3 regions of the Streptomyces sp. CC224B genome follow, and region 1 is predicted to be linked to each of the others. Evidence: riboswitches for the same ligand, from Rfam matches in the RefSeq annotation. Region 1 holds a riboswitch; each other region holds the start of a gene.

Evidence for each region. A riboswitch is a leader RNA that binds a small molecule or an ion and turns the genes downstream of it on or off. The one in region 1 is predicted to bind thiamine pyrophosphate.
Region 2: it holds a riboswitch for thiamine pyrophosphate, as region 1 does, so the genes downstream of both, thiC (phosphomethylpyrimidine synthase ThiC) here and thiO (glycine oxidase ThiO) in region 1, are expected to answer to the same signal.
Region 3: it holds a riboswitch for thiamine pyrophosphate, as region 1 does, so the genes downstream of both, QK440_RS14070 (thiamine ABC transporter substrate-binding protein) here and thiO (glycine oxidase ThiO) in region 1, are expected to answer to the same signal.

What each region holds. Positions count from the first base shown of each region.
Region 1 covers NZ_JASCXL010000119.1:3,609-14,062, reverse strand. Annotated here, with positions in the region: gene QK440_RS33680 (NAD(P)/FAD-dependent oxidoreductase) at 1-1,478, shown strand, start outside; gene QK440_RS33675 (hypothetical protein) at 1,510-2,436, opposite strand; gene metF (methylenetetrahydrofolate reductase [NAD(P)H]) at 2,481-3,401, opposite strand; gene thiE (thiamine phosphate synthase) at 3,676-4,338, opposite strand; gene QK440_RS33660 (Rv2175c family DNA-binding protein) at 4,415-4,780, opposite strand; gene QK440_RS33655 (FAD-dependent oxidoreductase) at 4,990-6,216, opposite strand; TPP riboswitch at 6,301-6,412, shown strand; gene thiO (glycine oxidase ThiO) at 6,695-7,897, shown strand; gene thiS (sulfur carrier protein ThiS) at 7,894-8,115, shown strand; gene QK440_RS33640 (thiazole synthase) at 8,121-8,915, shown strand; gene pknB (Stk1 family PASTA domain-containing Ser/Thr kinase) at 9,127-10,454, shown strand, end outside.
Region 2 covers NZ_JASCXL010000003.1:97,935-108,388, reverse strand. Annotated here, with positions in the region: gene QK440_RS02385 (IclR family transcriptional regulator C-terminal domain-containing protein) at 459-1,235, shown strand; gene QK440_RS02380 (SsgA family sporulation/cell division regulator) at 1,337-1,774, shown strand; gene QK440_RS02375 (YibE/F family protein) at 1,942-3,549, opposite strand; TPP riboswitch at 3,621-3,766, shown strand; gene thiC (phosphomethylpyrimidine synthase ThiC) at 3,759-5,615, shown strand; gene QK440_RS02365 (hypothetical protein) at 6,003-6,881, opposite strand; gene QK440_RS02360 (metallophosphoesterase) at 7,076-8,236, opposite strand; gene QK440_RS02355 (LacI family DNA-binding transcriptional regulator) at 9,159-10,280, opposite strand.
Region 3 covers NZ_JASCXL010000028.1:75,487-85,940, forward strand. Annotated here, with positions in the region: gene QK440_RS14035 (M23 family metallopeptidase) at 250-996, opposite strand; gene rpsB (30S ribosomal protein S2) at 1,269-2,177, shown strand; gene tsf (translation elongation factor Ts) at 2,276-3,112, shown strand; gene pyrH (UMP kinase) at 3,344-4,102, shown strand; gene frr (ribosome recycling factor) at 4,317-4,874, shown strand; gene QK440_RS14060 (phosphatidate cytidylyltransferase) at 4,933-6,096, shown strand; gene rlmN (23S rRNA (adenine(2503)-C(2))-methyltransferase RlmN) at 6,238-7,344, shown strand; TPP riboswitch at 7,369-7,474, shown strand; gene QK440_RS14070 (thiamine ABC transporter substrate-binding protein) at 7,571-8,656, shown strand; gene QK440_RS14075 (iron ABC transporter permease) at 8,764-10,374, shown strand; gene QK440_RS14080 (ABC transporter ATP-binding protein) at 10,374-10,454, shown strand, end outside.

The DNA.
Region 1 (10,454 bases):
GCCACCGGGTGGTGGTGCACGAGCGCGCGGAGACGTACGGCGGCGCGCTCGGCCGCGTGGAGCGCGACGGCTTCGCCTTCGACACGGGCCCGGCCCTGCTCCACCTCCCCGCGGTCTACCGCGACCTGTTCGTGAAGACCGGCAAGCAGCCCTTGGAGGACTGCGTCGAGCTGTCGCAGGTCGAGCCCGCGGTCCGGCACGTCTTCGCCGACGGCACGGCCGTGGACCTGCCGAACGCCTCGCGCGCGGGCGTCGCCGAGGCCCTGGACGCGGCGCTCGGCCCCGGCGCGGGCGCGCGCTGGTCGGCGTTCATGAACCGCGCGCGGGAGGCCTGGGACCGCACCCGCCGCCCCCTGCTCGAAGAGCCCCTGTGGCCGAACTGGCAGGTGCTTGCCGAGCGCGAGCCGTACCCCGCGGTGGCCGAGCGCCGCCTCTTCCGCCGCGAGCGGCGCGCGGCCACCCTCGCCGAGATCGGCGCCTACGAGCTGGGTGGCGAGCCCCGGCTGCGCGCGCTCCTGGAGCACTTCGCGCCGGCGCACGGCCTCGACCCGCGGACGGCCCCGGCGAGCGCGGCCGTCCTGCCGTACCTGGAGCAGACGTTCGGCACCTGGTCGGTGCGCGGCGGCCTGCGCGCGCTGGCGACCGCGGTGTACGAGCGGTGCCTGGCCCGGCGGGTGGAGTTCGTCTTCGGCTCGGCGGTGACGCAGATCGTCGTGAAGGACGGCGGCGCCGCGGGCGTGGAGCTGGCCGACGGGACCGTGGTGGACGCGGACTTCGTGGTGGCGGGCGTGGCGCCGGGCGCCCTGGAGCGCCTGCTGCCGGGCGAGCGCGTGCGCGCCGAGGGGGAGGTGCCCGCGCAGGGCGGCCCCAGCCACCCCAGCCGCCTCACGGTGCTGCTGGCCCTGCGCGGCGCGCGCCCCGAGGGCACGCCGCACCGGACGGTGGTGCACGCCCCCGACCGGGACGCGGAGCTGGACCGCCTGTTCGGCGCGCCGGGCGCCGGGACCGTGCCGGGCACCGGGACCGCGCCGCCCACGGTGACCGTGATCCGGCCCGACGACGCGACCGTGGTGCCCGACGCCGGGCACGAGGCGGTCACCCTGACCGCCACCGTGCCCGCGTACGCCGGTGCGCCGGACGGAGCGGCGCGGGAGGCCTTCGCCGCGCAGGCCGAGCAGGTGATCGCCCGCGCCGAGCGCGCCGTGCCCGGCCTCCGGGACCGCCTGCTGTGGCACGAGGTCCGGACACCCGTCGACGTGGCGGAGGCCACCGGCGCCGACGGCGGCGCGGTCCCGGCGCCCGCGCTGGCGGCGGCGGGCGGGCGGCTGCTGCACCCGGCCAACAGCACGGCGCTGCGCGGCCTCTTCGCGGTCGGCGGCTGGGCGCACCCCGGCGGCGGGCTGCCGCACGCGGGCATGTCCGGCACGCTGGTCGCCGGGCTGATCGTGGAGGGCCCGGAGTTCCGCGGCTCGCAGTGAGCCGGGGCGGGGGGCGGGGTCTGAGAGGGCCTCAGTAGCGGTACTGCTGCTCGCCGTTGTGCCCCGGCTCGTAGCCGAAGGCGTTGCCCTGCTCCTGCTCGCCGCCGGGCGCCGGGAACGGCGGGTAGGGAGGCTGGTCGGGCGGCAGCTCGGCGCCGTAGGACGCGGCGTCGCCGATGCGCTGGTGGGGCACCCACACGCCGCCGGGCGGGGTGTCCTGGTAGCCGGTGCCGTACGCGTCGCCGCCGTAGGGGGCGTACGCGGGCTGGGGGTCGGCGTAGGCGTCGTAGCCCGGCTGGGCGCCGTACTGCGGGCCGATGTAGGGGTCGGAGTAGGCCGCGTACCGCTGCTCGCCCGTGTCGCCGTACCCGAGCGGCATCGGGTCCTGCGCGCCCTGCTGGTCGTAGCCGGCGTACGTGTCGAAGGCGTAGCCGTCACCGGCGGCGGACGGCGGCTGCGAGGCGCCGTCGTGGCCGCCGTACTGCCCGGCGTCGCCGGGCACCGGGACGGGCGCGCCGGGCCCGGCGGCCTGGACCTCCGCCACGTCCAGCATGGCCGTCGACTCCAGCGCGTCCGCCGCGGCCGGGCCGTCGCCGGGCTCGTACGCTACCTCGGTGACCTGGAGCGTCGGCTGCGCGGCGGCGGCACCGGGGGCGGCCTTGCGGCGCTTGCTGCCACCGGGGCGGCGCTTGCTCGCGCCGGGCTTGCCGCCGAGCGCCCAGCCCTGGGCGAAGCCGCGGCGGAACGACAGCGTCACGTACGTCTGCCCGACGGCGAAGGCGACGGCACCCGCCGCGATCACCGGCACCGACGGCAGCAGCACGCCGACGACCACGCCCAGGAAGCCCCCGAAGGCGAGCAGCCGCCAGCGCAGCCGCGCCTTGTACTGCAACAGCACCTCGCCCAGCAGCCACAGCGCGACCACGCCGAACGCGATGTAGAGGACCGTCCAGCCCATGTACGCCCCTCTCCCCTGCGGTCGCGCCGTGCGGGTACGACCGGTCAGGCCTGCTGGTGGTGCAGGCCCAGATTCTCGTAGATCTCCAGCGTCGCCGTGGAGTTGTTCAGCGTGATGAAGTGCAGCCCCGGGACGCCCTCGGCGAGGAGCCGCGCGCAGAACTCCGTCGCGAACTCGATCCCAATGGAGCGTACAGCGGCGGGATCGTGCTGCGCCGAGAGGATCCGCTCTTTGAGGGCGGGCGGGAAGTCCGCGTTGCTGAGCTGCGGCAGCCGCTCCAGCTGGCGGACGTTCGTCACCGGCATGATCTCGGGGATGATCGGCGTCTCACAGCCCGCCGCCGCGACGCGGTCGCGCAGGCGCAGGTACTCCTCCGGGTGGAAGAACATCTGCGTGATCGCGTAGTCGGCGCCCGCGCGGCACTTGTCGACGAAGTGGCGGACGTCGGAGTCCCAGTCGGGCGAGCGCGGGTGCATCGCGGGGAAGGCCGCGACGCCCACGCAGAAGTCGCCGGACTCCTTGATGAGGTGGACCAGTTCGGCGGCGTAGGTGAGCCCTTCGGGGTGCTTGACCCACTCGCCCATCGGGTCGCCGGGCGGGTCGCCGCGCAGCGCCAGCATGTTCCTGATCCCGGCGTCGGCGTACTGCCCGATGATGTTGCGCAGTTCGGCCACCGAGTGGTCGACCGCGGTGAGGTGGGCGACCGGGGTGAGCGTCGAGTCGGCGACGATCTGCTGGGTCTCCTTGACCGTCCCCGCGCGCGTGGAGCCGCCGGCCCCGTACGTCACGGAGACGAAGCTCGGCGCGACCGCCTCGACCCTGCGCAGCGAGTTCCACAGGTTCCGCTCGCCCCGGGGGGTCTTCGGCGCCGAGAACTCGAAGGAGTACGTGGTCTTGCCGGTCGCGAGCATGTCGCGCACGGTGCGTGCGCGGTCAGTCCTGGTGGAAGCAGTGCCTAGGGCCATACGGGCAGGTTAGCCAGGCCGCGCCGGTCGCCCAACCAAAGGCAGGTGATATGTCCATTTGGTCAGCTTGTTGTCCGCCCCTCGGACACTTTCCGGTGATTGATCAGACGAGCGTACGGGGCACGGGCGTGTACGGGGGACGCTCCGGCCGCACGCGGGCGTACGCGGGGCGGGCCACAGGGGGCGCAAGGAGGCGCCGGAGCGCCCTCCGGACCGTCTCCGTCCTGGGCCGTCCCAGGTCGTCTCGGGCCGTCTCAGGCAGTCTCAGGCGGCTTTAGGCCGTACGGAGCCGCTCGGCGAGGTCGGCCGCCGCCGCGCCGGGGTCGTCGGCCTCCGTGATCGCGCGCACCACGACCACGCGGCGCGCGCCCGCTTCGAGGACCTGGTCGAGGTTGCCCGCGTCGATGCCGCCGATCGCGAACCAGGGGCGGTCGGTGCCGAGCCCGGCGGTGTACCGAACCAGGTCGAGGCCGGGGGCGTGCCGTCCCGGCTTCGTCGGCGTCGGCCAGCACGGGCCGGTGCAGAAGTAGTCCACGCCGTCCTGGACGGCCGCCGCGGCGGCCTCCCGCTCGGCGTGCGTGGAGCGGCCGATCAGGACGTCCCGGCCGAGGACGGCGCGGGCCGCGGGCACCGGCAGGTCGCCCTGCCCGAGGTGCAGCACGTCGGAGCCGATGGCGTGGGCGACGTCCGCGCGGTCGTTGACCGCGAGGAGCCTGCCGTGGCGGCGGCAGGCGTCGGCGAAGACCTGGAGGTGCTCCAGCTCCTCCGCGGCCTCCATGCCCTTGTCGCGGAGCTGCACGATGTCGACGCCGCCCGCGAGGACGGCGTCCAGGAACTCCGGGAGGTCCCCCTGGCGCTTGCGCGCGTCCACGCACAGGTAGAGCCGCGCGTCCGCGAGCCGGGCGCGTGCGGAGCCGCCCGCCGTGTCGGTGGCCATGGAAACGTTCCCCCCGGGTGTCGGTGGCGTACGGGCCGGGCCGCGCGCCCCGCCCGTACGCCGGATGGTGGTCAGGTCAGACGGCGAGCGCCTGCGCGCGGCGCTTCACCTCCGTGCCGCGATTCTCGCTCAGGGCCTGCGCGGGGGTGCCGGGCAGGGTCGGGTCGGGGGTGAAGAGCCACTCGAGCATCTCTTCGTCGGTGAAGCCGTCGTCCCGCAGGAGCGTCAGCGTGCCGGACAGGCCCTTGACGACTTTGTCGCCGTCGATGAAGGCCGCCGGAACCTGAAGCGTCCTGTTCTCGCCGCGGCGTACGGCGATGAGCTGGCCGTCCTTGACCAGCTGCCGCACACGGGTCACCTCGACACCGAGCATCTCTGCGATGTCGGGGAGGTGGAGCCAGGCGGGGACGAGAGCATCGGTCTTTGCGTCAATCTCGGTCACGGATCAAGCGTGCCATTTCCGGCCGGGGGCCGGTAGCGGGGGGCCGGGGCTACGCCCCTGGGCCCGGTGTGCTGCCCCTGGGTGGCCCTGTGTTTTTGGTGACCCTGCGTTTTCCGTGCCGACCGTGGGTGGGCTGTGCCCGCCCGTTCCGCCCTCTGGGCGGACCAGCCGCCCACAGCAGGGGGACCGCTGGCCACAGCGGGGGGAGGTCAGGTGCGGGCGGCCTTTTTCAGGGGGACGGCCGGGTCGGCCAGGAGGGTGGGGTCCATGGGAGTGGCTGTGGTGATCAGTTTGCGGGCCTGGGCCAGGTCGCGGGGGCGGCCCACCGCCAGAAGGGCGACGAGGGCGCCCTCGCGGAGCCAGCAGACGGTCCAGGACGGGGTCGCGGGGTCGCCGCGCCACACCAGCTCGTCGGCGCCCCCGTGGTGGCCCACGTACTGGACGAAGCGGCCGAACTGCTCGGACCAGAAGTACGGGACCGGGTCGTACGCCGCCGGGGTCTCGCCCGCGATGTCGGCGGCCACCGTGCGCGGGCCCTGGACGGCGTTGTCCCAGTGGTGCACCAGGAGGCGCTCGCCGTACCGCTCCGAGGGAAAGGACGCGCAGTCGCCGACCGCGTAGACGTCGGGGGCGGACGTGCGCAGCCGGGCGTCCGCCACGACCTCGCCGTGAGCGCCCAGCTCGATGCCGGAGCCCGCGAGCCAGCCCGTCGCGGGCCGGGCCCCGATGCCGACGACGACGGCGCCCGCGGGCAGCCTGCCGCCGTCGTCGAGGAGGACCTCGCCGGGCTCGACGCGGGCCACGCGCGTGCGGGTGCGCAGCTCGGCGCCCGCCTCGGCGTACCAGGCCGCCATCGGGGCCGCGACCTCGGCGGGCAGCGCGCCCGCCAGCGGGTGCTCGGCGGCCTCCACGACCGTCACCGCGCAGCCCGCGTCCCGCGCCGCCGTGGCGAACTCCGCCCCGATCCAGCCCGCGCCGACGACCACGACGTCGTGCTGCTCGGCCAGGACCGGCCGCAGCCGCTCGGCGTCGTCGAGGGTGCGCAGCAGGTGCACGCCGGGGACGCCCTCGGAGCCGGGCAGGCGCAGCGGTTCGGCGCCCGTGGCGAGGACCAGGGTGTCGTAGGCGACCGGGCCCGTCTCCGTGTCCAGCTCGTGGTCGGCGGGCCGGACGCCGGTGACCTCCACGCCGAGGCGCAGCTCGACGCCGAGGGTGTCGAAGTCGATGTCGAAGGCGGAGCCCTCCGCCTTGCCGAGCAGCACCGCCTTGGACAACGGCGGTCTGTCGTACGGCTGGTGGGGCTCCGCGCCGATCAGCGTGATCGTGCCGTCGAACCCCCGCTCGCGCAGCGCCACCGCCGTCTGCACCCCGGCCATGCCGGCGCCCGCCATGACGACGCGCCGTCCCGTCCCCGCGCTCTTCCGCTCATCGCTCACCCGATCAACTGTAGGGCGGTCCGTGGCACCTGAACACGACGGATGGCAACGCCCCGGCGGGGGGACGGGATAGGGTGGCCTGTGCAGAGCACTCGCGGGAGCCCGGACGACCGGGCTGAGAGGGAGGCTGGACGGCCTCCGACCGTACGAACCTGATCCGGGTCATGCCGGCGAAGGGAGGGGCTGGACGCCCATGCGTTCCCGTACGGAGCCACCTGTCACGGAGTCACCGGCCACGAAGCCGCCCGTTCCGTCCGCTCCATCCGCGTCGTCCGCGTCGTCGTCCGACGCAGGCGTTCCCTACGACGCGGCCGTTCCATGCGACGCGGCCGCTTCCGTTCCATGCGACCCAGCCCTTCCGTGCGCTTCAGCCGTTGCGGACGATTCCGCCGGGCCGGCGGGCGCCGCCGGGGCGCCCTCCGCGCCCGCCTCCCGGGCGCCGTCGCCGGACGTACGCCCGCCCGGGCGTACGTCCGACGTGGTCGTCGTCGGCGGGGGGATCATCGGCCTGGTCACGGCCTGGCGGGCCGCGGGCCGCGGGCTTTCCGTCACCGTCGTCGACCCCGAGCCGGGCGGCGGTGCCGCGCAGGTCGCCGCGGGCATGCTGGCCGCCGTCACCGAGCTGTACCACGGCGAGCAGACGCTGCTCGGCCTGAACCTGGCCTCCGCGCGCCGCTACCCGGACTTCGTCGCCGAGCTCGCACAGGCCTCCGGCGAGGACGTCGGCTACCGCGCGTGCGGCACGCTCGCCGTCGCGCTCGACGCCGACGACCGCGCCCACCTGCGCGAACTGCACGCCCTGCAGCGGCAGTCGGGCCTGGAGTCGGAGTGGCTGACCGGCCGCGAGTGCCGCCGCCTCGAGCCGATGCTCGCCCCCGGGGTGCGCGGCGGGCTGCGCGTCGACGGCGACCACCAGGTCGACCCGCGCCGGCTCACGGCGGCCCTCCTCGTGGCGTGCGAGCGGGCCGGGGTGGCCTTCGCGCGCGCGTGGGCCGAGCGGCTGACCGTCGTACGGGAGCGGGCCGCCGGTGTCGTCCTCGGCGACGGCACCGCGCTCGGCACCGATCTGACGGTCCTCGCCGCGGGCAGCCTCAGCGGCCGCCTCGCCGGGGTCCCCGACGACCTCCTGCCGCCCGTGCGCCCGGTGAAGGGCCAGGTCCTGCGGCTCACCGTGCCGCCGCGGTACGCGCCGTTCCTGAGCCGCACCGTGCGCGCCGTCGTCCGCGGCGGCCACGTCTACCTGGTGCCCCGCCTCAGCGGCGAGCTCGTCGTCGGCGCGACCAGCGAGGAGCTGGGCTGGGACACCACGGTCACCGCGGGCGGGGTGTACGAGCTGCTGCGCGACGCCCATGAGCTCGTGCCCGGCATCACGGAGCTGCCGCTCGTCGAGACCCGCGCCGGGCTGCGGCCCGGCTCGCCCGACAACGCGCCGCTGCTCGGCCCCACCGCGCTGCCCGGCCTCCACCTGGCCACCGGCCACCACCGCAACGGCGTACTCCTGACCCCCGTGACGGGCGACGTCATGGCGCACGCCCTGACCACCGGCGAACTGCCCGAGGAGGCCCGGCCGTTCACGCCGCTGCGGTTCGCCGCGACCGCCGCGCCACCGTCCGGTACGACGCCGTCCGGTACGACGCCGTCCACCCCGCCGACCCCGCACCTCTCGGAGCTTCCCGTATGACCACGCCCTCCACCGTCCGCGCCATATCGGTCAACGGCGAGCCGCGCGACGTCCCCGCGGGCACCACGCTCGACGCCGTCGTCGCCGAGCTGACCGCCGCGCCGTCCGGTGTCGCCGCCGCGCTCAACGAGACCGTCGTCCCGCGCGCGCGGTGGGCCACCACCGCGCTGCGCGACGGCGACCGCGTCGAAGTCCTCACCGCCGTCCAAGGAGGCTGACGACCATGGCGGACGACCCCCTCGTCATCGGCGGCCTCACGCTGTCGTCCCGGCTGATCATGGGCACCGGCGGCGCGCCCAGCCTCGACGTCCTGGAGCGGTCCCTGGTGGCCTCCGGGACGGAGCTGACCACCGTGGCGATGCGCCGCGTCGACCCGGGCACGCACGGCTCCGTGCTCTCCGTCCTGGAGCGGCTCGGCATCGGCGTCCTGCCCAACACGGCGGGCTGCTTCACCGCGGGCGAGGCCGTGCTCACCGCGCGGCTCGCGCGCGAGGCGCTCTCCACGGACCTGGTGAAGCTGGAGGTCATCGCCGACGAGCGGACGCTCCTGCCGGACCCCGTGGAGCTCCTCGACGCCGCGGAGACGCTCGTCGACGACGGCTTCACCGTGCTGCCGTACACCAACGACGACCCCGTGCTCGCCCGGAAGCTGGAGGACGTCGGCTGCGCGGCCGTGATGCCGCTCGGCTCCCCCATCGGCTCCGGGCTCGGCATCCGCAACCCGCACAACTTCCAGCTCATCGTCGAGCAGGCGCGCGTCCCGGTGATCCTGGACGCGGGCGCCGGGACGGCGTCCGACGTGGCGTTCGCGATGGAGCTGGGGTGCGCCGGGGTGATGCTCGCGTCCGCCGTGACGCGGGCGCGGGAGCCGGTGCTCATGGCGGAGGCCATGCGCCGCGCGGTGGTCGCCGGGCGGCTGGCCCGACGGGCCGGGCGGATCCCCCGGCGGCACTTCGCCGAGGCCTCGTCCCCCGCCGAGGGCCTGGCCGCGCTGGACCCGGAGCGGCCCGCCTTCTGAGGGGGCGGCGCCGGGGGCCGGGGCGGCTGTCTCCTGCCGGGGCCCGGCGCGTGGCCGCGTGCGGTGCCGCGGGGTGATCGCCCGCAGCGGGTACCCGGGCGGGGCCCGGGGGGCGCGCGGAGGGGGCCGCTCGGTCACAGGTGCGCTGCAGTCCGGGGGCGCGGGGCCCCGGGGAGGCCGGGGTGTCCGTGGTGACTCGTAGACTCCCTGCGTGGACACGACCCTTAATGACGCCCTCGTCGGGCAGGTGCTCGACGGGCGGTATCGCGTGGACGGGCGGATCGCGGTCGGCGGGATGGCCACGGTCTACCGGGCCGTGGACACCCGCCTCGACCGCGTGCTCGCGCTGAAGGTGATGCACCCCACCCTCGCGGCGGACGCCTCGTTCGTGGAGCGGTTCATCCGCGAGGCCAAGTCGGTGGCCCGGCTCGCCCACCCGAACGTGGTCGGCGTCTTCGACCAGGGCACCGACGGCCCGTACGTGTACCTGGCGATGGAGTACATCGCGGGCTGCACCCTGCGTGACGTGCTGCGCGAGCGCGGCGCGCTGCGGCCCCGGGCCGCCCTCGACATCCTGGAGCCGGTGCTCGCCGCGCTCGGCGCCGCCCACCGCGCCGGGTTCGTGCACCGCGACATGAAGCCCGAGAACGTCCTCATAGGGGACGACGGCCGCGTCAAGGTCGCCGACTTCGGGCTCGTCCGGGCCGTGGACTCGGTCACCAACACGACCGGCACGGTCCTCGGCACGGTGTCGTACCTGGCCCCCGAGCAGATCGAGCAGGGCACGGCGGACACCCGCGTGGACGTGTACGCGTCCGGGGTCGTGCTGTACGAGATGCTGACCGGCGCCAAGCCGCACTCCGGCGACTCCCCCGCGCAGGTCCTGTTCCAGCACCTGAACGAGGACGTCCCGCCGCCGTCCGCCGCCGTGCCGGGCCTCGCCTACGAGTTGGACGAGGTGGTCGCGACGGCCACCGCGCGCAACCCGGACCTGCGCCCGTACGACGCGGTGGCGCTGCTCGCGCGGCTCCGCGAGGCGCGCCTGGCGCTCACCGACGAGCAGTTGGACGCGGTGCCGCCGCTGGCCCGCGCGTCCGAGGACGACGCCCACGACAACTCCGAGGACCGTACGAGCGTCATCCCGCGCGCGGCCCGGTCGGTGCGGCTGCCGACGCCCGCGGCGGGACGGGAGGACGGCCAGGACCCGAACGGGTACCCCGGACCGCTCGGGCAGGCGGGGGACGGCGCGCAGGACGGGCTCAACCGGACCAGCGTGCTGCGCACCCCGCCGGCCCCGGCCGGGGCCCCGGCAGCCCGCCCCGCCTCCCTCAAGGAGCGCGTCCGGGAGCGGCTGACGGCCCGGCGCGGGATGACCGCCGCGGTGGCCGCCGTACTGCTCGTCCTCGGCATCGGCGCGGGCGTCTGGTACATCAACTCCGGCCAGTTCACCACGGTCCCGGCGGTGCTCGCCAAGACCGAGAAGGAGGCGCGCGACCGGCTCGACGACGCGGGCCTCGGCGTCCGCAAGGTCAAGAGCGC
Region 2 (10,454 bases), on a different contig from region 1:
TTGACGCCTCACCCCCACCCCAACGCACCGCTTCCGCAGGCGAAGCCACCCCCGCGGACGAAGTCGGCTGTCCCCGCGAAGCCGTCCCGGCGCACGACGGTGGCCTTGAGAGGAGCGCCCCTGCACAGGCGCCCTCTCGTGCTCCGGCGTCCCCCGACTCGACGCCGGCCCACCCGCTGCGGCCGAAGTCACCGCCCACAAGTCCGCCGCGCCCCAGCCCGTCGCGCCCGAGCCCGTCGCGCCCGAGCCCGCCGGGCCTGAGCTCGTCGAACCCGAGCCCGAACCCGAACCCCAACTCGCCGAAGCCGCACCCCTCGTCCACGTCCACGAACCCCTGGCGCCCGAACCCCTCACCAAGAAACTCCTCGCGCCAGACGTCGTCGTCACCGACACCGTCACCGACCCCGACACCGCCATCGACACTCGCACCGAGGCCGTTGGCGACCCCCACGGCGCCGATGTCGGCGGACACCGGCTCGACCGGCGTCGGACCGACGCTGATCGGCTCGGTGCAGCGGGCGATGCGCCTGCTGGAAGCCGCCGCGTCGCACGAGGGCGGGGCGCCCGCCAAGCAGTTGGCTCGGGAGTCGGGGCTGGCGCTCCCGACGGCGTACCACTTGCTCCGGACGCTGACCCACGAGGGCTATCTGCGGCGGGAGAACGGGGTGTTCGTGCTCGGGGAGGCGGCGGAGCGGCTGGGGGCCAGCGCGGCGCAGCAGAAACGTCGTTCCATGGTGGACGACGTGCTGGCGCACTGGCGCGATGCCATCGGCGCGCCCGTGTACTTCGCCCTCTACCGCGACGGTGAGATTGAGGTCGTCTCCATCGCCGACGCCCCCGGCACCCCGGCTGTCGAGGAGTGGGCCGACTTCCGGGAGACCGGGCACGCCCACGCCATCGGGCAGTGTCTGCTGGCCCAACTCGACGACGATGCACGGCGGGAGCACCTCGACCGCTACCCGGTGCGGTCGCTCACGCCCAACACGGTCCGTGACGAGCAGGCGTTACTCCGCAGGCTCGACGGCCTTGGCCGGATGACACCGGTGGTGGAGCACCAGGAGTACGTACTGGGCACGGTCTGTGCCGCGATTCCGATCACGGTGGGTACCACGGCGGCCACGTTGGCGATCTCGGTTCCGTCGGCTCAGGCGGAGCGGCTGTTGCCCGCGGCACGTGCCTTGCAGGAGGACCTCGGGAGGCTTCTCAGGACACTCGCCTTCTCTATCAGCATCTGAAAACTCACTCCTTGTGATCTGTTGTGTACGTTGAGCAAGATGACCCGAGTGTCAGGGAGCTGGTTCCTGGCCACGGAAGGCTACTGACGGGGTAGGCGGCGATGCGAGAGTCGGTCCAGGCAGAGGTCATGATGAGCTTCCTCGTGTCCGAGGAGCTGTCGTTCCGCATCCCGGTGGAGCTCCGGTACGAGACGTGCGATCCCTATGCCGTGCGGCTGACCTTCCACCTGCCCGGTGACACCCCGGTGACGTGGGCCTTCGGGCGGGAGCTGCTGGTGGACGGGGTGGGCCGGGCCTGCGGCGACGGGGATGTGCACATCGCGCCCGCCGATCCCGACGCGCTCGATGAAGCCTTCATCAGGCTGCAGGTCGGGGCCGACCAGGCGTTGTTCAGAGCGGGGATCCCGCCGCTCCTCGCCTTCCTCGATCGGACGGACAAGCTGGTGCCGCTGGGGCAGGAGCGGGCGCTGGCGGACTTCGACGCGCACCTGGACGAGGCGCTGGACCGGATCCTCGCGGAGGAGCAGAGCGCCGGCTGAGCATCGCTCCGAGCCGTGGCGGAAGAGCCGCGGGGGTGTGATGTCCGCGGCGGTGGGATGTCCGTGACGGTGCGATGCCTGTGACGGTGAGTAACCGCCGAAGGGTGGGGCGCGGACCTGCGTTGCGTGGTGCGGGGGCTGCCCCGTGGCGCAGGTTCGCAGAGGGTTCAGGGTTTTCGGCGGCGGCCCGTGCCGCCGCGGGTGAGGCGAGGGCGGGTGGGGCCGGTGCCCGAGCGGGGAGGCGTGAGGCCCGGGGTTCCCGTCGGCCCTGGAGTGCCCGTCGGCCCTGCAGCCCCCGGTGCCCCCGGGGCGCCCATCGGCCCGGCGGGGCCCCCGGGGCCAGCGGGACCGGCAGGACCAGCAGGCCCGGCCGCCCCCTGCTGCGTCCCCGGCTGTGGGGCCCCAGCGGGGCCAGGTCCCAACGGCGCGCCCGGGTAAGGCCCGACGGGCCCGCCCGGGCCCGGGACCCCCGCCGCGGCCGGGGCGGTGGACGTGTTCTGCCGGTCGGCGGAGACGACCAGGGCGGCGAGCGCGGTGGTGACGGGGACGGAGGCGACGAGGCCGATCGAGCCGATCAGGGTGCGGACGATCTCCTCGGCGACCAACTCGCTGTTGGCCACGGTGCCCACGCTGCTCTGGGCGATGGAGAAGAGCAGCAGGAGGGGGAGGGCGGCGCCCGCGTAGGCGAGGACCAGGGTGTTGACGACCGAGGCGATGTGGTCGCGGCCGATGCGGATGCCCGCGCGGTACAGGCCGCGCCAGCCCATCGTCGGGTTGGCCTGGTGCAGCTCCCAGACCGCGGAGGTCTGGGTGACGGTGACGTCGTCGAGCACGCCGAGGGAGCCGATGATGACGCCGGCGAGCAGCAGGCCGCTCATGTCGATGGACGGGTACAGGCCGTGGATGAGGCCGGTGTTGTCGTCGGTGTTGCCGGAGAGGGAGGCCCAGCCGAGGAAGAGCGAGCCGAGCAGGCCGATGAGGAGGAGGGAGATCAAGGTGCCGAGGACCGCGACCGAGGTGCGCGCGGTCAGGCCGTGGCACATGTAGAGCGCGATCAGCATGATGGCGCTCGCCCCGACGACGGCGACGACCAGGGGGTTCGAGCCTTGCAGGATCGCGGGGAGGATGAAGAAGGTCAGGACCATGAAGCTCACCGCGAGGGCGACCAGGGCCATCACGCCACGCAGCCGCCCCACCACCACGACGGCGAGGGCGAAGATGCCGGCGAGCAGGGCCATCGGCACCTCGCGGTCCACGTCGGTGACCGAGTACTGCAGGCCCTTGGGCGCCTTGGGCTCGTAGGAGACCACCACGTCCTGGCCCTGTTCGAGCTGGCGGGGGGCGTCGGGCTGGACGATCTCCGTGAAGGTGTAGCCCTTGTGCGGGCCGCTGGTCACCTTGATCGTGGCCTTCTTGCAGGTGCCCTGGGCGCGGGACTGGGCGGACTGGCCCTCGGCGGTGGAGGTGTCGCCGTTGGGCAGGGGCTGCGAGCCGTTCACGTCCTTGCAGGGCAGCGTGTCGACCTTCGCCACGGTGGCGGACCTGGTCTGCCGGTCGAAGCCGACGCCGGTGCGCTCGTGGTCCGGTGTGCCGCCGGGCCAGAGCACCGCGAGGCCCACGAGGACGGCCGCGGCGAAGGGGATCAGGACGGCGGCGATGACCTTGCGCAGATGCTGGGAGACGGGCGCGGCAGGGCCATGGCTGTGGGAGTGGCCGTGCCCGTGTCCGTGCGGCTCCGGGACGGGCGGCGGTGTGGGGGGCTCTGTCGTGGTCACGGCCCGATCATCGCAAGAACGGAGGGGGCCCTCTGTTCACCGCGCCCGATATGACGCTAGCGTGGAGGCACCTTTGCACACGCGGGAGCTCGGAGCACCGGGCTGAGAGGGCGCTGACCTCCGTACGAACGGCATTCGGACCGTACGGGAACCGCTGCGTCGACCGCCGAACCTGTTACCGGGTAATGCCGGCGTAGGGAGTAGGTCTCATGACCACATCGGACACACGCACGCCTGCCTCCACACAGTCCGCCAGCGGACAAACCGCCCAGGGCGGAGAAAGCGTCCAGGGCAGGGAGAACGCCCAGATCGGGCAGAACGACTCGGAGGCCGGGAAGTCCATCGGCTGGCACAAGGCATACGTGACGGGCCCGGAGGGGTCGCGTTCCGACCTGCGCGTGCCGGTCCGCCAGGTGCACCTGACCAACGGCAAGACCGTGACCCTGTACGACACCTCGGGCCCGTACACGGACCCGGCGATCGACACCGACGTGCGCCGGGGGCTCGCCCCCCTGCGGGAGAACTGGATCATCGCGCGCGGCGACACCGAGGAGTACGCGGGCCGCCCGGTCCGTCCCGAGGACGACGGCATCAAGCACACCTCGCCGCGCGGTGGCCTGCGCAACCTCGACGCGGTCTTTCCCGGCCGCCCGCGCCAGCCGCGCCGCGCCCGCGCCGGCCAGGCGGTGACGCAGCTCGCGTACGCGCGACGCGGGGAGATCACGCCGGAGATGGAGTACGTGGCCATCCGGGAGAACGTCGAACCCGAGGTCGTCCGCGCGGAGATCGCGGCGGGGCGCGCGGTCCTGCCGGCCAACGTGAACCACCCGGAGATCGAGCCGATGATCATCGGCAAGCGGTTCCTGGTGAAGGTCAACGCCAACATCGGCAACTCCGCGGTCACCTCCTCCATCGAGGAGGAGGTGGAGAAGATGACGTGGGCGACGAAGTGGGGCGCCGACACGGTCATGGACCTGTCCACCGGCCGCAACATCCACACCACGCGCGAGTGGGTGCTGCGCAACTCCCCCGTGCCGATCGGCACCGTGCCGCTCTACCAGGCCCTGGAGAAGGTCGACGGCAAGGCCGAGGAGCTGACCTGGGAGATCTACAAGGACACGGTCATCGAGCAGGCCGAGCAGGGCGTGGACTACATGACGGTGCACGCGGGCGTCCGGCTGCCGTACGTGCCGCTCACCGCGAACCGCAAGACCGGCATCGTCTCGCGCGGCGGCTCGATCATGGCCGCCTGGTGCCTCGCGCACCACAAGGAGAGCTTCCTGTACGAGCACTTCGAGGAGCTCTGCGAGATCCTCGCGGCGTACGACGTGACGTACTCCCTCGGTGACGGTCTGCGGCCCGGGTCGATCGCGGACGCCAACGACCGCGCCCAGTTCGCCGAGCTGGAGACCCTCGGTGAGCTGAACAAGATCGCCAAGGCGCACCAGGTGCAGACGATGATCGAGGGCCCGGGCCACGTCCCGATGCACAAGATCAAGGAGAACATCGACCTCCAGCAGGAGATCTGCGAGGAGGCGCCGTTCTACACCCTCGGCCCGCTGACCACGGACATCGCGCCCGCCTACGACCACATCACGTCCGGCATCGGCGCCGCGATGATCGGCTGGTGGGGCACGGCGATGCTCTGCTACGTCACGCCGAAGGAGCACCTCGGCCTGCCCAACCGCGACGACGTGAAGACCGGCGTCATCACGTACAAGATCGCGGCGCACGCGGCGGACCTCGCGAAGGGGCACCCGGGGGCGCAGGAGTGGGACGACGCGCTGTCGGACGCGCGGTTCGAGTTCCGCTGGGAGGACCAGTTCAACCTGGCGCTCGACCCGGTCACGGCGCGGGAGTTCCACGACGAGACGCTGCCCGCCGAGCCGGCGAAGACGGCGCACTTCTGCTCGATGTGCGGGCCGAAGTTCTGCTCGATGAAGATCTCCCAGGACATCCGCCGGGAGCACGGGGGGACGCAGGTCGAGATCGAGCAGGGCATGGCGGAGAAGTCCAAGGAGTTCGCGGCGGCGGGGAACCGGGTCTATCTGCCGATCGCGGACTGAGCGCCGGTCCCGGCTGAGTGCCGGTCCCGGCCTCGGCGTCGGTCCCGCACTCGGCGCCGGTCCCGGACCGGGCGGACGCGGGGCCGGGCGGCCGCCCTCCGGGCGGCGGTCGGGTCCCCGGACGGTCGGGTCTCCGGACGGTCGGGCCCCGGGCAGTCGGGTCTCCGGGCAGTCGGGCCCGCCTGTTCAGTGGTCCGTACCCGCCTGTTCGTGGTCCGTACCGGTGTACGGGCAGGGTGGAGCGGCCTCTTGGCGCGCCGGGGCGGGGGCCTGGCGCGCCCTGCGCGGGGGCCGGTGCTGGTCCCGGGCGGACCGGAGTGGCCCCGTCGCCGGGCGGCGACCGGGCCGCTCCCGTCGCCGACCGGCGACCGGGTGACGTCCGTCGGGTTACTCGGGCCGGTGCTCGGGCCCTCCGTAGTCCGGGCTGGAGAAGTCCGGGCTGGAGTAGCTCGGCCGGGTGCCGGTGGTGGAGCCGCCCTCAGGGCTGCTGAACCCCGGCTTGTGGTAGCCGAGCTGCGGCATGCGTCCGGTCGGGCCGGCGGGCGGCGTCCGGGGGCCGGGCGCCGTGCCCGGCTCCGCGAGCGCCTCCCGCAGGAACGGCAGGATGCCGCGCTCCAGGAGTGCCTGGCTCCAGGCCTCCCTGGCCCGTTCCACTTCCGTGTTCCGCTCGTCGTGCGAGCCTGCCTGGAGGGAAGTGGAGCCGTTGCGCAGGGCGGTCAGGAGCAGGCCGACCGCGGCGACCAGGATGGCGGCCGCCGTGAGCGCGCCGAACAGCCACCCGGCGGTGAGCAGGGTGTCCGCGAAGGCGGGCTCGGGGTCGAGCATCTTCAGGATGTAGCCGACGAGCAGGAAGATCGCGGCGGCCGCGCCCGCGAGCAGCGGGGCGAGAACCGCGACCACGGCGACCGCTCCGGCCCCGGCGGTCTCGGTGACCTCGCCCATCGTGGCGAGACCGACGCCGCCGGACGCGGATTCGGCCGGGGTGGAGCTGGGCCCGCTCCCTTCACGGACCGGTGGTGAGGCGGAGGTGCCGGAGTCGCGCAGATCCTCACGGACCTTCACATAATGGCGGTATTCAGCCGCTGCGGCGGCCGTGATCAGTGCGGTGGCGTTGAGCGCCATGGTGCGTAGCTGCTCGGGGTTGAGTCGCTGGCCCACCGCGGCCAGCTCCGGGCGGTTCGGTGCGGTGCGCAGCGCCTCGTCGAGGATCCGCGTGTACTCGGGGCGGTCCTCATTGAGCAGGTGTGGAGCGCTGTTCATGTGCATCCCCCGATGCTCCGTAGGGCTGGGGCTCGCAGGGTCACGAGCCGTCGGGCAGGAACGGAGGGGAGCCTGCTACGGATAGAGCGATGGTAGAGCCGTGACAGTACGCGGTGACAGGGGGTTTCCAGAATTGGCCCGCTGGCCAGCGGGACCTGTCTCCGCGCGGTGTACTCGTGGTGCCCCTGCCCGGTGAACGCTCAGTTAGCCAGAGGGAGCTGGCACACCAGTAGTTTTCCGGCCATGGTCACTCCGCCGTCCATGGCGATGGCGAGGCCGTCGGCGTAGATGTGCGGCCCCTCGATGACGGGACGGCCGTCGTCATCCCCGTCGTACTCGGAGCCGACCTCTCCCAGGAGGTACGGGATGGGGCTGTGGCCGTGGACGATGCGGCTGCCGCCGTAGACGTCGAGGAGCTCGCGCACGGCCTGCGCGCCGTTGTCGTCGCGGAAGGCGAAGCGCTTGGTGAACTTGCGGAAGAGGTCCCAGTACTCGTCCGGGTCGTTGCGCGTGAGGGCCTCGCGGATGGTGTCGTTGACCTCTTCGATGGAGTCGCCGTAGTCGAGGTACGCGGTGGTGTCGGAGTGCACGAGCAGGTGCCCGTCCTCCTCCTCGATGGCGTCCAGGCGGGCCATCCACTGCAGGTGGTGGTCCTCCAGGCGCTCCATGTCCGTCTTCTGGCCGCCGTTGAGGAGCCAGGCGGCCTGGAACGTGGCGGTGCCGGCGCCGGAGTTGACCGGCGTGTCGCCGAAGCGCTTGGCGCCGATGAGCAGCAGCTCGTGGTTGCCCATGAGCGCCTTGCAGTAGCCGCCCGCGGCGGCGGCCTCGGCGGACAGGCGCATCACCAGGTCGATGACGCCGATGCCGTCGGGCCCGCGGTCGGTGAAGTCGCCGAGGAACCACAGCCGGGTGTTGCCCGCGCACCACGTGAGGTCGGCGTCGATGAGCCCTTCGGCCTGGAGCGCCGCGACCAGCTCGTCCAGGTAGCCGTGGACGTCGCCGACGACGTACAGCGGACCGAGTTCCTCCGTGCCGGGAGCGGGCGGCGGCTCGGGCATCTCGCGCACCTCGACCTGCACGGTGTCGCCGCGGCGGCCGATGACGGGCAGGTCGCGCTCGGTGGGGGTGTAGCCCTCGGGCAGGTCGGCGGCCGACCCGGGGTGGGTCTGCGCCACCAGGGGGTCGGGGGCACCCACGGCCGTCTGCGGGGCCGCGGGGCGCGCGGGGCTGTCGGGGGCGTGCGCGGCGAGCTCCGGGCCCCGCTGCGCGGGAACGCGCGGCGGGGGACCGCCCTGCGCCTCCGCGGGGTGGACGACGTGGGTCTGGTCCTGGGCGGGCGCGGGGGCCGGGGCGGTCGGCACGCCGTGCGGGGCGGCGGGCTGCCGCTCGGCTTCGGCGTACTCGGTAGAGCGGTCCGCGAACTCCGCGGAGCGGTCCGCGTACTCGGCGGTCTGGTCCGGTCGGCCCGTCGCGCCTGCCGGACCCGCCTGGTCCGCATAGGCGACCGCTTGTCCGGCGTACTCGGCCGACTGTCCGTCGTATTCGGCCGACTGCCCGTCGTACGGGTCCGGCTGCTCGTCGTACTCGACCGGGTGCGGGATCTGCTCGACGGGCTGTCCGACGTACTCGACGGGGTGCGGGCCCTGGTCGCCCGGCGCGCCGGGGCGGTAGCCGTGGTCCCCGGGCTGCTCGCCGTACTGGGGAGAACGGGGGCCGGGGGCGGCGGGGTGCTGACCGGGCTCGGCCGGGTGGTGACCGTTCACGGCGGACGGGTGCCCGGAGTCGGCAGGCCGGTGTCCGGGTCCGACAGGCTGGTGCCCGGGTTCGACCGGCTGGTGGTGGCCGGGGCCGGTGGGGCGGTGGGCCTGGTCGGCGGGCGGATGGGCCTGGTCGGCGGGCGGATGGGCCTGGTCGGCGGCCTGGTTCACGGTCTCGCGGACGCCCTCGTACACATATGCGGGAACGCGGAAGTCGCGCAGCGTCGCCGTCCGCACCTCGGGTCCCTGACCGGCCCCCTGAGTCATCGACCCCTCCACCACCATTGCGCCGCATCTGCACCGGGATCGGACTGCCTGGTCGCAGCGGCCCGCGGTGTCGTCCGCCCATCATAGGAATGCGGCTGTCGCTGTGTGGTGCACCAGGGGTGGTGAATCGGCGGGGAGCCCCACTTCACCATGGTTTTCTCCCGAATTGGACCGAGGTTTCCCCACAGGTCACGACAGCCCGGGCGGATCCGGGCGGGCGCCGGCCCCGGGTCGTGGACCGGGGCCGACGCGCCGGAACCTAGCTGTGGCCGGGCGAGCGGGGCGGACTGACGGTCGTGCGCGGCGGACGTCGCTCGGACGAGGTGCGCACGATCAGCTCGGTCGGTATCACCTGCTCGACCGGCCGGCCGGTGTCCAAGCCCTCGATGGCGTCGATGAGCAACTGGACGACGGCCGTGCCGATGCGGCGCGGTTTCAGCGACAGCGTGGTGATGGGCGGCTCGGTGGTGGCGTACACCGTCGACTCGCTGCAGCACACGAGGAGCAGGTCGTCCGGTACGCGCAGGCCGTAGCGGCGGGCCGCGGCGAGCAGGTCGGTGCCGTTCGGGTCGAACAGGCCGTACACGGCGTCGGGCCGGTCCGGCCGGGCGAGCAGGCGGTCGGCGGCCACGGCGCCCGCGCACGGGTCGTGGGCCGGGTAGGACTCGTAGACCGGGTCCTGGCCGACGCGCTCGCACCAGCGCAGGTAGGCGGTCGTGGACAGATGGGTGTACGTGTCGGTGGTGGTGCCCGTGAGCAGGCCGATGCGGCGGGCGCCGGCGGCGGCGAGGTGCTCGAGGATCTCCAGGACCGCGGCCTCGTGGTCGTTGTCGACCCAGGCCGTCACCGGCAGCGCCCCGGCCGGGCGGCCGTCGGAGACCACCGGCAGGCCCTGGCGGACCAGCTCGCTGACCACCGGGTCGTGGTCGGAGGGGTCGACGACGACGGTGCCGTCGAGCGCCACGTTCGACCAGACGTCGACGGGGCTGCGGCGCGAGGTCGCGGGCAGGATGACCAGGGCGTAGCCCCGGGCGAGCGCGGCGGAGGTGGCGGCTCTCGCCATCTCCGCGAAGTACGCGAACTCCGTGAAGGTGAAAGGTTCATCCCCGTATGTCGTCACGGTCAGGCCGATGAGCCCCGACTTGCCCGTGCGCAGCGTGCGGGCCGCGGCCGACGGGCGGTAGCCGAGGCGGTCGGCGACCTCACGGACATGGCGTCGAGTGGCGTCGGGCAACCGGCCCTTGCCGTTGAGCGCGTCGGAGACAGTCGTGATGGAGACACCGGCTGCGGCGGCGACGTCTCTGATGCCGGCTCGGCTCTGCCTGTTGCCCCGGCGGGCGGTCTCCGCTCGGCTCACCTGGTGCTTCCCTGCTGCTGTCATGGCGAGCCGATAGTAGGGCTCATGGGGGTGGGTAGTGCGGGCGCATATTCACCCGTTGACAGGCACGATTCTGCATGGCTGTGACGGGGCAATCACCTTCGAAAGCAAGGGAGTTGGGCCAGTGACTCGGTATCGCCCCCTTGTCGTCGCGTAGGGGCCTGCCAAATGGGTCAG
Region 3 (10,454 bases), on a different contig from region 1:
AGGCCGCCCGTCCGCCCTGCCGCTGCATCAGCCGGGCCCGGCCGCCCCCACGCGGGAGAGCGGCGGACCTTCCGCCCGGGACGGCTCCGTCTGCCGGGGCAGCCCTCTCGCTAGAGGCAGCCCCGCACGCCGCGGCGGAGCGCCCACTCACGGCGGCCCCCTACGCCCGGCGCCCCCAGGCCCGCACGTACCACCTACACAGGCCAGCCCAGCGAACCCCCCCACCCACACCACCTACGCACCCCCCGCTCAAAGCACCTTCAGAGCCCCCGGCAACCCCCCACCCACCGGCAACAACCGTGACGGCCCCCCTCCCAGCAGCCAGGGCGGCAGCAGGCCCAGCGGGTTCAGGTACGTGTCCGCGCGGCGGAGGCCCCAGTGGAGGCAGGCGGTGGGGCAGTGGTAGCGGGCGGTGGGTTCCACGGTGCCGAGGACGTCGCCCGTGGTGACCTCGGCGCCCTTGCGGACCGACGGGCGTACCGGCTCGTAGGTCGTGCGCAGGGGCGGGTCGCCCGTGGCCTTCAGTTCCACCGCGATCACGCCTCGGCCCGCCACCCGGCCCGCGAAGGAGACGCGGCCCGGTGCCACCGCGCGTACGGCGGAGCCCGGGGGTGCGGCCAGGTCCACGCCCCGGTGGCCGGGGCCGTAGGCCGTCGCCGGGGGTTCCCAGCCCCGCACGACCAGGGGCCGCGGGCCCACCGGCCAGGCGCCGCCCCCACCGGGCGGCGCCGCGACGGACCCGTCGGCGAAGGGCGGCGGGCCCGGGACCGCAAGGGCGGTGAAGGGCGGCGGACCCGGACCCGGGCCCGCGCGGACAGTGGAGGGCGGCGGGCCCAGGGCCGAGTCGGTGGCGAAGGGCGGCGGGCCCGGGGTCGCGTCGGTGGCGAAGGGCGGCGGACCGGGGACCGCGCAGGCGGTCGGGGGTGGGAGGGTCGCGAGGAGTGTGAGCGCGGCCAGGGCCAGTGCTGGTGTCAGGGGTCGTCGTCCGTGTGACATGCGAGAACGGTCCCGCGACCGGGCCGGTGCGCGGGGATCATGGCCGGGAACGGTGGACTACCGGTCGGTTGTGGACAGCGGCGTCACCCGGCGCCTCGCGGGTCCCGTACACTTCATGTGGCGATCCGGGCCACCGGGTCGACTTCGCACGCCCCGGCACCGGGCTTTCGCAGCCGCCGGTGTCAGCGCCTTTCGGTCCCGCACGCGAGTGCGTGGCACGGCGCGCGGCAGGGCGTCAGGAAACAACCGAGAAAACACCAAGGAGTACGGCCATGGCCGTCGTCACGATGCGGGAGCTGCTGGAGAGCGGCGTCCACTTCGGTCACCAGACCCGTCGTTGGAACCCGAAGATGAAGCGCTTCATCTTCACGGAGCGCAACGGCATCTACATCATCGACCTGCTCCAGTCGCTGTCGTACATCGACCGCGCCTACGAGTTCGTCAAGGAGACCGTCGCCCACGGCGGCACGGTCATGTTCGTCGGTACGAAGAAGCAGGCGCAGGAGGCCATCGCCGAGCAGGCCACCCGCGTCGGCATGCCCTACGTGAACCAGCGCTGGCTGGGCGGCATGCTCACCAACTTCTCGACCGTCTACAAGCGCCTGCAGCGCCTCAAGGAGCTTGAGGCCATCGACTTCGAGGACGTGGCCGCCTCCGGCCTCACCAAGAAGGAGCTGCTGGTCCTCTCCCGCGAGAAGGCCAAGCTGGAGAAGACCCTCGGCGGTATCCGCGAGATGCAGAAGGTGCCCAGCGCCGTCTGGATCGTGGACACCAAGAAGGAGCACATCGCCGTCGGCGAGGCGCGCAAGCTGAACATCCCGGTCGTCGCGATCCTCGACACCAACTGCGACCCCGACGAGGTCGACTACAAGATCCCGGGCAACGACGACGCGATCCGCTCCGTCACCCTGCTCACCCGCGTGATCGCCGACGCCGTCGCCGAGGGCCTCATCGCCCGTTCCGGCGTCGCCACCGGTGACTCCAAGCCGGGCGAGAAGGCCGCGGGCGAGCCGCTCGCCGAGTGGGAGCGCGACCTGCTCGAGGGCGAGAAGAAGGCCGACGAGAAGCCGGCCGAGGAGAAGGCCGACGACAAGCCGGCCGACGAGAAGCCCGCCGACGAGGCCAAGGCCGAGGACAAGCCCGCCGAGGCCCCGGCCGCGGACGCCGCTGAGCAGGCCTGACCTCAGCATCGGACGCTGACGGCGGGGGCCCGCGCCACGAGCGCGGCCCCCGCCGTTCACCCGTAGATCTTCGACTCCAGGAAAGACTTCCGAGAATCATGGCGAACTACACCGCCGCCGACGTCAAGAAGCTCCGCGAGCTCACGGGCGCCGGCATGATGGACTGCAAGAAGGCGCTCGACGAGGCCGAGGGCGACGTCGAGAAGGCCGTAGAGGCGCTGCGCATCAAGGGCCAGAAGGGCGTCGCCAAGCGCGAGGGCCGCTCCGCCGAGAACGGCGCGATCGTCTCCCTCATCGCCGACGACAACAGCTCCGGTGTCGTCGTCGAGCTGAAGTGCGAGACGGACTTCGTCGCCAAGGGCGAGAAGTTCCAGTCCGTGGCCAACGCCATCGCCGCGCACGTCGCCAAGACGAACCCGGCCGACATCGAGGCGCTGCTCGCCTCCGAGATCGAGGCCGGCAAGACCGTCCAGGCCTTCGTCGACGAGGCCAACGCCAACCTCGGCGAGAAGATCGTCCTGGACCGCTTCGCGCAGTTCGCCGACGGCTACGTCTCCGCGTACATGCACCGCACGATGCCCGACCTGCCCCCGCAGATCGGTGTCCTCGTCGAGCTCGACAAGCCGAACGCCGAGGTCGCCAAGGGCGTCGCCCAGCACATCGCCGCCTTCGCGCCGAAGTACCTCTCCAAGGAGGACGTCCCGGCCGAGGTCGTCGAGGCCGAGCGCCGCGTCGCCGAGGAGACCACCCGCGCCGAGGGCAAGCCCGAGGCCGCCCTGCCGAAGATCGTCGAGGGTCGCCTCAACGGCTTCTTCAAGGACGCCACCCTCCTGGGCCAGCCGTACGCCCTCGACAACAAGAAGTCGGTCGAGAAGGTCCTGCAGGAGGCCGGTGTCACCCTGAAGCGCTTCGCGCGCATCAAGGTCGGCATCTGAGTCCTCACCACGATCCGCGGTGGACCCCGCTAGGGTCTACCGCGGTCGCCCGCGCGCGCAGCGGCGCGTGCGTCGGCCGTGACGCCGTCCCTGAGGGCCCCGAGAGCGACGGGTGCCCCCGCGGGTGGCGGACGACCGCAAGAACTGACGAGGAGGCCATTGCCGAGCATGGGATGAAACACCACCCCACCGGCAATGGCCTCTTCGTATGTGCACCACAAGGAGAACTCCATGACCAAGGCCGACACCAAGACTGACGACGGCAAAGTGGCCGGGCGCTTCCTGCTGAAGCTCTCCGGCGAGGCGTTCGCCGGAGGCGGCGGCCTCGGCGTCGACCCCGACGTGGTGCACAAGATCGCCCGCGAGATCGCGGCCGTCGTGCGGGACGGCGCGCAGATCGCCGTCGTCATCGGCGGCGGCAACTTCTTCCGCGGCGCCGAGCTCCAGCAGCGCGGCATGGACCGGGCCCGCTCCGACTACATGGGCATGCTCGGCACGGTCATGAACTGCCTCGCCCTGCAGGACTTCCTGGAGAAGGAAGGCATCGACTGCCGCGTGCAGACCGCCATCACCATGGGCCAGGTCGCGGAGCCGTACATCCCGCTGCGCGCCGTGCGCCACCTGGAGAAGGGCCGCGTCGTCATCTTCGGCGCCGGCATGGGCATGCCGTACTTCTCCACCGACACCACCGCCGCCCAGCGCGCCCTGGAGATCGACGCCGAGGCCCTGCTCATGGGCAAGAACGGCGTCGACGGGGTCTACGACTCCGACCCGAAGAAGAACCCGGACGCGGTGAAGTTCGACTCCCTCGGCTACGGCGAGGTCATCACCCGCGACCTCAAGGTCGCCGACGCCACCGCCATCACGCTGTGCCGGGACAACAAGCTGCCCATCCTGGTCTTCGAGCTGCTCGCCGAGGGCAATATCGCGCGGGCGGTCAAGGGTGAGAAGATCGGCACGCTCGTCGGCGAGCAGCACACCCGGGCCTGAGCCGACGACGTCCTTCCCCGTACGGGGCTCCGCCGGGCCCCACGGGGCGCCGAGGAGCCTCCACGGGCCTCGGGGAGGCCTTCGAGGGTCCTTCGGGGGGCCTTCGAGGGGATGGACAAAGCCCTGCCGGTCGGACACCGTGCAGGAAAGAGACGCGACGCAGCCGGCCGATCCATGGAAGCCGGGCCCACTCACAGACACGCAGGAGCAAGTGGTGATCGAAGAGACCCTCCTCGAGGCCGAGGAGAAGATGGAGAAGGCCGTCGTGGTCGCCAAGGAGGACTTCGCCGCGATCCGCACGGGCCGTGCGCACCCGGCGATGTTCAACAAGATCGTGGCCGACTACTACGGCGCGCTGACGCCGATCAACCAGCTCGCCTCGTTCTCGGTGCCCGAGCCGCGCATGGCGGTCGTGACGCCGTTCGACAAGAGCGCGCTGCGCAACATCGAGCAGGCGATCCGGGACTCCGACCTCGGCGTCAACCCGAGCAACGACGGCAACATCATCCGGGTGACGTTCCCCGAGCTCACCGAGGAGCGCCGCCGCGAGTACATCAAGGTCGCCAAGGGCAAGGCCGAGGACTCGAAGGTGTCGATCCGCTCGGTGCGCCGCAAGGCCAAGGACCTCCTCGACAAGGCCATCAAGGACGGCGACATCGGCGAGGACGAGGGCCGCCGCGCCGAGAAGGACCTCGACGACCTCACCTCCAAGTACGTCGCCCAGGTCGACGAGCTGCTCAAGCACAAGGAAGCCGAGCTGCTCGAGGTCTGACCCGTGGGGTCCGACCGAGTCGAGCGACGTCTGATCTAGGTCTGAGGAATCCGATTCCGTGAACGACACTTCCTGGGGGGCGCCGTCCAGAGCCGGGTACTGGGGGGCGCCCGACCAGGGGCCGGTCCAGGGTGCTGCCCCGGTGGGTCCCGCACACGATGCGCACGCGCTGAATCCGTCAGAGACTCAGCCCATGCCCATCGTTCCCGACGTAGCCGCGAGCGGCGGACACCAGGACGACGACCGGGGGGCTGCTCAGTCGAGCGGCCCCCTGTTCCGTGACGAGACCGCGCCCGCCGCGCAGCCGTCGCACGCAGCGCACGCGGCGCACTCTCCGAACCCCGCGCAGAAGCCGCAGGAGCCCATGACCGGCGCACCACAGCCCGCCCCCGCCGCCCCGCAGAAGAAGAGCGCGGGCCGCGACCTCGGGGCGGCCATAGGGGTCGGGGTGGGACTCGGCGCGGTCATCGTCGCGTCGCTGTTCATCAAGAAGGCGGCCTTCGTCGGCGTCATAGCGGTCGCCGTCGTGGTCGGCCTGTGGGAGCTCACCTCCCGCCTCCAGGAGCGCAAGGCCATCAAGGCGCCGCTCGTGCCGCTCGCGGTCGGCGGCGCGGCGATGGTCGTCGCCGGGTACGTGCGCGGCCCCGAGGGGGCCTGGGTGGCCATGGCCCTCACCGCGCTCGCGGTCCTCGTCTGGCGTATGACCGAGCCGCCCGAGGGCTACCTCAAGGACGTCACGGCGGGCGTCTTCGCGGCCTTCTACGTGCCGTTCCTCGCCACCTTCGTGGCCCTGATGCTCACCGCGGACGACGGGCCCTGGCGCGTCTTCGTCTTCCTGCTGCTGACCGTGGTCAGCGACACCGGCGCGTACGCGGTCGGGTGGCGGTTCGGCAAGCACAAGCTGGCACCGCGGATCAGCCCCGGCAAGACCCGCGAGGGCCTGCTCGGGGCGGCGGCGTTCGCGATGGCGGCGGGCGCGCTGTGCATGCACTTCCTGATCGACGACGGCACCTGGTGGCAGGGCGTCCTGCTCGGCCTCGCGGTCGCGGCCTCCGCGACCCTGGGCGACCTCGGCGAATCCATGATCAAACGCGACCTCGGCATCAAGGACATGGGCACCCTCCTGCCGGGCCACGGCGGCATCATGGACCGCCTGGACTCCCTGCTGCCCACGGCCCCGGTGGTGTGGCTGCTGCTGGTGACGTTCGTCGGATCCGGGTGACCCCCGGGCCCCGGCGCCGCGCGTCGGCGCCGGGGCCTCGTACGGAGATCGCACTCGTGTGACCTGCGGTTTCATGAGAGAGGGGCTCGTTGTCCACAGGCGGCGGGCCCCTCGCCGTATCTCTGGGACAATGGAAGCATCATGCCCAAGCCCGGAGAACTCACTTTCGTCGCCCCCCGCGGAGCCAAGAAGCCGCCGCGGCATCTCGCCGACCTCTCGCCCGCGGAGCGGAAGGAGGCTGTCGCCGCCATCGGGGAGAAGCCGTTCCGCGCCAAGCAGCTCTCGCAGCACTACTTCGCGCGGTACGCGCACGACCCCGAGCAGTGGACGGACATTCCGGCCGGTGCGCGGGGCAGGCTGCGGGATGAGCTGCTTCCGGAGCTGATGAGTGTCGTGCGGCACATCAGCTGTGACGACGACACCACCCGCAAGACGCTGTGGCGGCTGTTCGACGGCACGCTCGTGGAGTCCGTGCTCATGCGCTACCCGGACCGGGTGACCATGTGCATCAGCTCGCAGGCGGGCTGCGGCATGAACTGCCCGTTCTGCGCCACGGGCCAGGCGGGCCTGGACCGGAACCTGTCGACGGCCGAGATCGTGCACCAGATCGTCGACGGCATGCGGGCCCTCAGGGACGGGGAGATCCCCGGCGGCCCGGCCCGGCTCAGCAACATCGTCTTCATGGGCATGGGCGAGCCGCTCGCCAACTACAACAGGGTCGTGGGCGCCATCCGCCGCCTCACCGACCCCGAGCCCGACGGCCTCGGCCTGTCGCAGCGCGGCATCACCGTCTCCACGGTCGGCCTGGTGCCCGCCATCCACCGCTTCGCCGACGAGGGCTTCAAGTGCCGCCTGGCGATCTCGCTGCATGCGCCCGACGACGAGCTGCGCGACACGCTCGTCCCGGTGAACACCCGCTGGAAGGTCCGCGAGGTCCTCGACGCCGGTTGGGAGTACGCGGACAAGTCCGGGCGGCGCCTGTCCATCGAGTACGCCCTGATCCGCGACATCAACGACCACGCGTGGCGCGGTGACCGCCTGGGCCGGCTGCTCAAGGGCAAGCCGGTGCACGTCAACCTGATCCCGCTGAACCCGACCCCCGGCTCGAAGTGGACGGCCTCGCGCCCCGAGGACGAGAAGGCCTTCGTGGAGGCCATCGCCGCCCACGGCGTGCCGGTCACGATCCGTGACACCCGCGGGCAGGAGATCGACGGGGCGTGCGGGCAGCTCGCCGCGGCCGAGAGGTAGTCTTGGCGGCGTACTGACATCTGCATATTCCGACAGGGGAGCGCCACAGCGCTGAGAGTGCGGCACCGGCCGCAGACCCTCTGAACCTCGCCCAGGTCATTCTGGGTAGGAAGTTCGGTCACCACTCAAGCTGTTGCGCCCTGCCCGGGCCCGGCCGGCCCCCGGCCGGGTGGCCCCGGGCGGGGCCGCGTCTCTTCCTGGTCCCCTCCAGGAGGATCGAACTCACGTGAGCACCACCAAGAAGGCCACGGTCGCCGCGCTCGCGGTGGGCCTCGGGCTCGTCGCCGTCTCCGCGTGCGGCTCCGGCTCCGACAGCGGCTCCGGCACCGGCTCCATGAGCGTCACGCTGGTCAGCCACAGCTCCTTCAACGTCTCCAAGGACGTCCTGAAGGACTTCGAGAAGCGGTCCGGCTACAAGGTCCGCGTCCTCAAGGACGGCGACGCCGGGCAGGCCGTCAACAAGGCCCTCCTGACCAAGGGCAACCCGCAGGGCGACGTCTTCTTCGGCGTCGACAACACGCTGCTCTCGCGCGCCCTCGACAACGGCCTCTTCCAGCCGCACCGGGCGAAGGACGCGGACCTCGTCCTGCCGGAGTACCGGCTGCCCGAGGGCGAGCACCGGGTGACGCCCGTCGACAGCGGCGACATCTGCGTGAACTACGACAAGAAGTACTTCGCCGACAAGAAGCTCGCCCCGCCGAAGACCTTCGACGACCTGGTCAAGCCCGCGTACAAGAACCTGCTGGTCACCGAGAACGCCTCCACGTCCTCGCCCGGCCTCGGCTTCCTGCTCGGCACCGCCGCGAAGTACGGCGACGACAACTGGCCGGGCTACTGGAAGAAGCTCAAGGCCAACGGCGTCAAGGTCGTCGACGGCTGGGACCAGGCCTACAACCAGGAGTTCTCCGGCTCGGCCGGCGGCAGGAAGGCCAAGGGCGACCGCCCGCTCGTCGTGTCCTACGCCTCCTCGCCGCCCGTGGAGGTGCTGTACGCCGAGCCGCGGCCCAAGGAGGCGCCGACCGGCGTCGCCACCGGCACCTGCTTCCGGCAGATCGAGTACGCGGGCCTCCTCAGCAACGCCAAGAACCCCAAGGGCGGCAAGGCGCTCCTCGACTTCCTGTCCGGCAAGCGGTTCCAGGACGACATGCCGCTGCAGATGTTCGTGAACCCCGTGCGGAAGGCCGCGCAGGTGCCCGCGCTGTTCCGGGAGTACGGCGTCGAGATCGACAAGCCGGAGACCATGGCGCCGAAGAAGATCGCCGAGAACCGTGAGCCGTGGGTCAAGTCGTGGACCTCGCTCGTCCTGAAGTGACCAAGGGGCCCGAAGGGGACCCGGCCCCGGACGGCGCGGCCGGGCCCCCGGCCCGCCGCGGCCGGGGGCTCCGCCTCTCGCGGGGCGGCGCGGCGCGGCTCGGCCTGATGGCCCTGCCCGTCGCGTTCTTCGCGGTCTTCTTCGCCTATCCGGTCGCCGCGATCGTCGCGCGCGGCCTGAAGGTGAACGGCGCCTGGCGGTTCGGGCGGATCGCCGACGTGCTCGGGCAGTCCGACATCCAGCACGTGCTGTGGTTCACCACCTGGCAGGCGCTCGCCTCGACCGCGCTCACCCTCCTGCTCGCGCTCCCCGGCGCATACGTCTTCGCGCGCTTCGACTTCCGGGGCAAACAGGTGCTGCGCGCGGTCGTCACCGTGCCGTTCGTGCTGCCGACCGTCGTCGTGGGCACCGCCTTCCTCGCGCTGATCGGGCGCGGCGGGCTCCTCGACGAGCTGTGGGGGGTGCGCCTGGACACCACCGTCTGGGCGATCCTGCTCGCGCACGTCTTCTTCAACTACGCCGTGGTCGTGCGCACCGTCGGCGGCCTGTGGGCGCAGCTCGACCCGCGCCAGGAGGAGGCCGCCCGGATGCTCGGCGCCTCCCGGCCGCGGGCCTGGCGGACGGTGACGCTGCCCGCGCTGGCGCCCGCGGTGGCGGCCGCCGCGCTGATGGTGTTCCTGTTCACGTTCACGTCCTTCGGCATCGTGCAGATCCTCGGCGGACCCACGTACGCGACGCTCGAGGTGGAGATCTACCGGCAGACGGCCAACCTGTTCGACCTGGCGACGGCGGCCGTGCTGACCCTCGTGCAGTTCGCCGCCGTCGGCGCGGTCCTCGCCGTGCACGCCTGGACCGTGCGCCGGCGCGAGAGCACGCTCCGGCTCGTCGACGCCGCCACGACGGCGCGCCCGCCGCGCGGCGCCGGGCAGCGCGGGCTGCTCGGGTTCGTGCTGCTCACCGTGGCCGCGCTGATCGTGCTGCCGCTCGGCGTCCTCGTCCAGCGCTCCCTCGACACCTCCGAGGGTCCCGGCTTCGCCTACTACGAGCAGCTCACCTCGACCGACGGCGGGGCGTTCCTGGTCCCGCCGATCGACGCCGTCTGGAACTCGCTCCAGTACGCCGTGGTGGCCACCGCCATCGCCCTGGTGGTCGGGGGGCTCGCGGCGACGGCGCTCACCCGGCGCGCGGGCCGGCTCGTGCGCGGCTTCGACGCGCTGCTCATGCTGCCGCTCGGCGTGTCCGCCGTGACCGTCGGCTTCGGCTTCCTCATCGCCCTGGACGAGCCGCCGCTGGACCTGCGGGCGTCGTGGTTCCTGGTGCCGCTCGCCCAGGCCCTCGTGGGCGTGCCGTTCGTGATCCGTACGATGCTGCCGGTGCTGCGCGCGGTGGACGGGCGGCTGCGCGAGGCGGCGGCCGTGCTCGGCGCCTCGCCGCTGCGGGCCTGGCGGGAGGTGGACCTGCCGCTGGTGCGGCGGGCGCTGCTCGTCGCGGCCGGGTTCGCCTTCGCGGTGTCGCTCGGCGAGTTCGGCGCGACGGTGTTCATCGCCCGGCCCGACAACCCGACGCTGCCGGTCGCGGTGGCCACGCTCTTCGGGCGCCCCGGGGACCTCAACTACGGGCAGGCGATGGCCCTGTCCACGATCCTCATGGTGGTGTGCGCCGTCTCGCTGCTGCTCCTGGAGCGGGTGCGCACGGACCGTACGACGGGAGAGTTCTGATGACCGCCACGGCCCCCGCGGCGAGCGGACCGGACCCGCTGCTGCGGCTCGACGGGGCCACGGTGCGCTTCGGCGCGCGG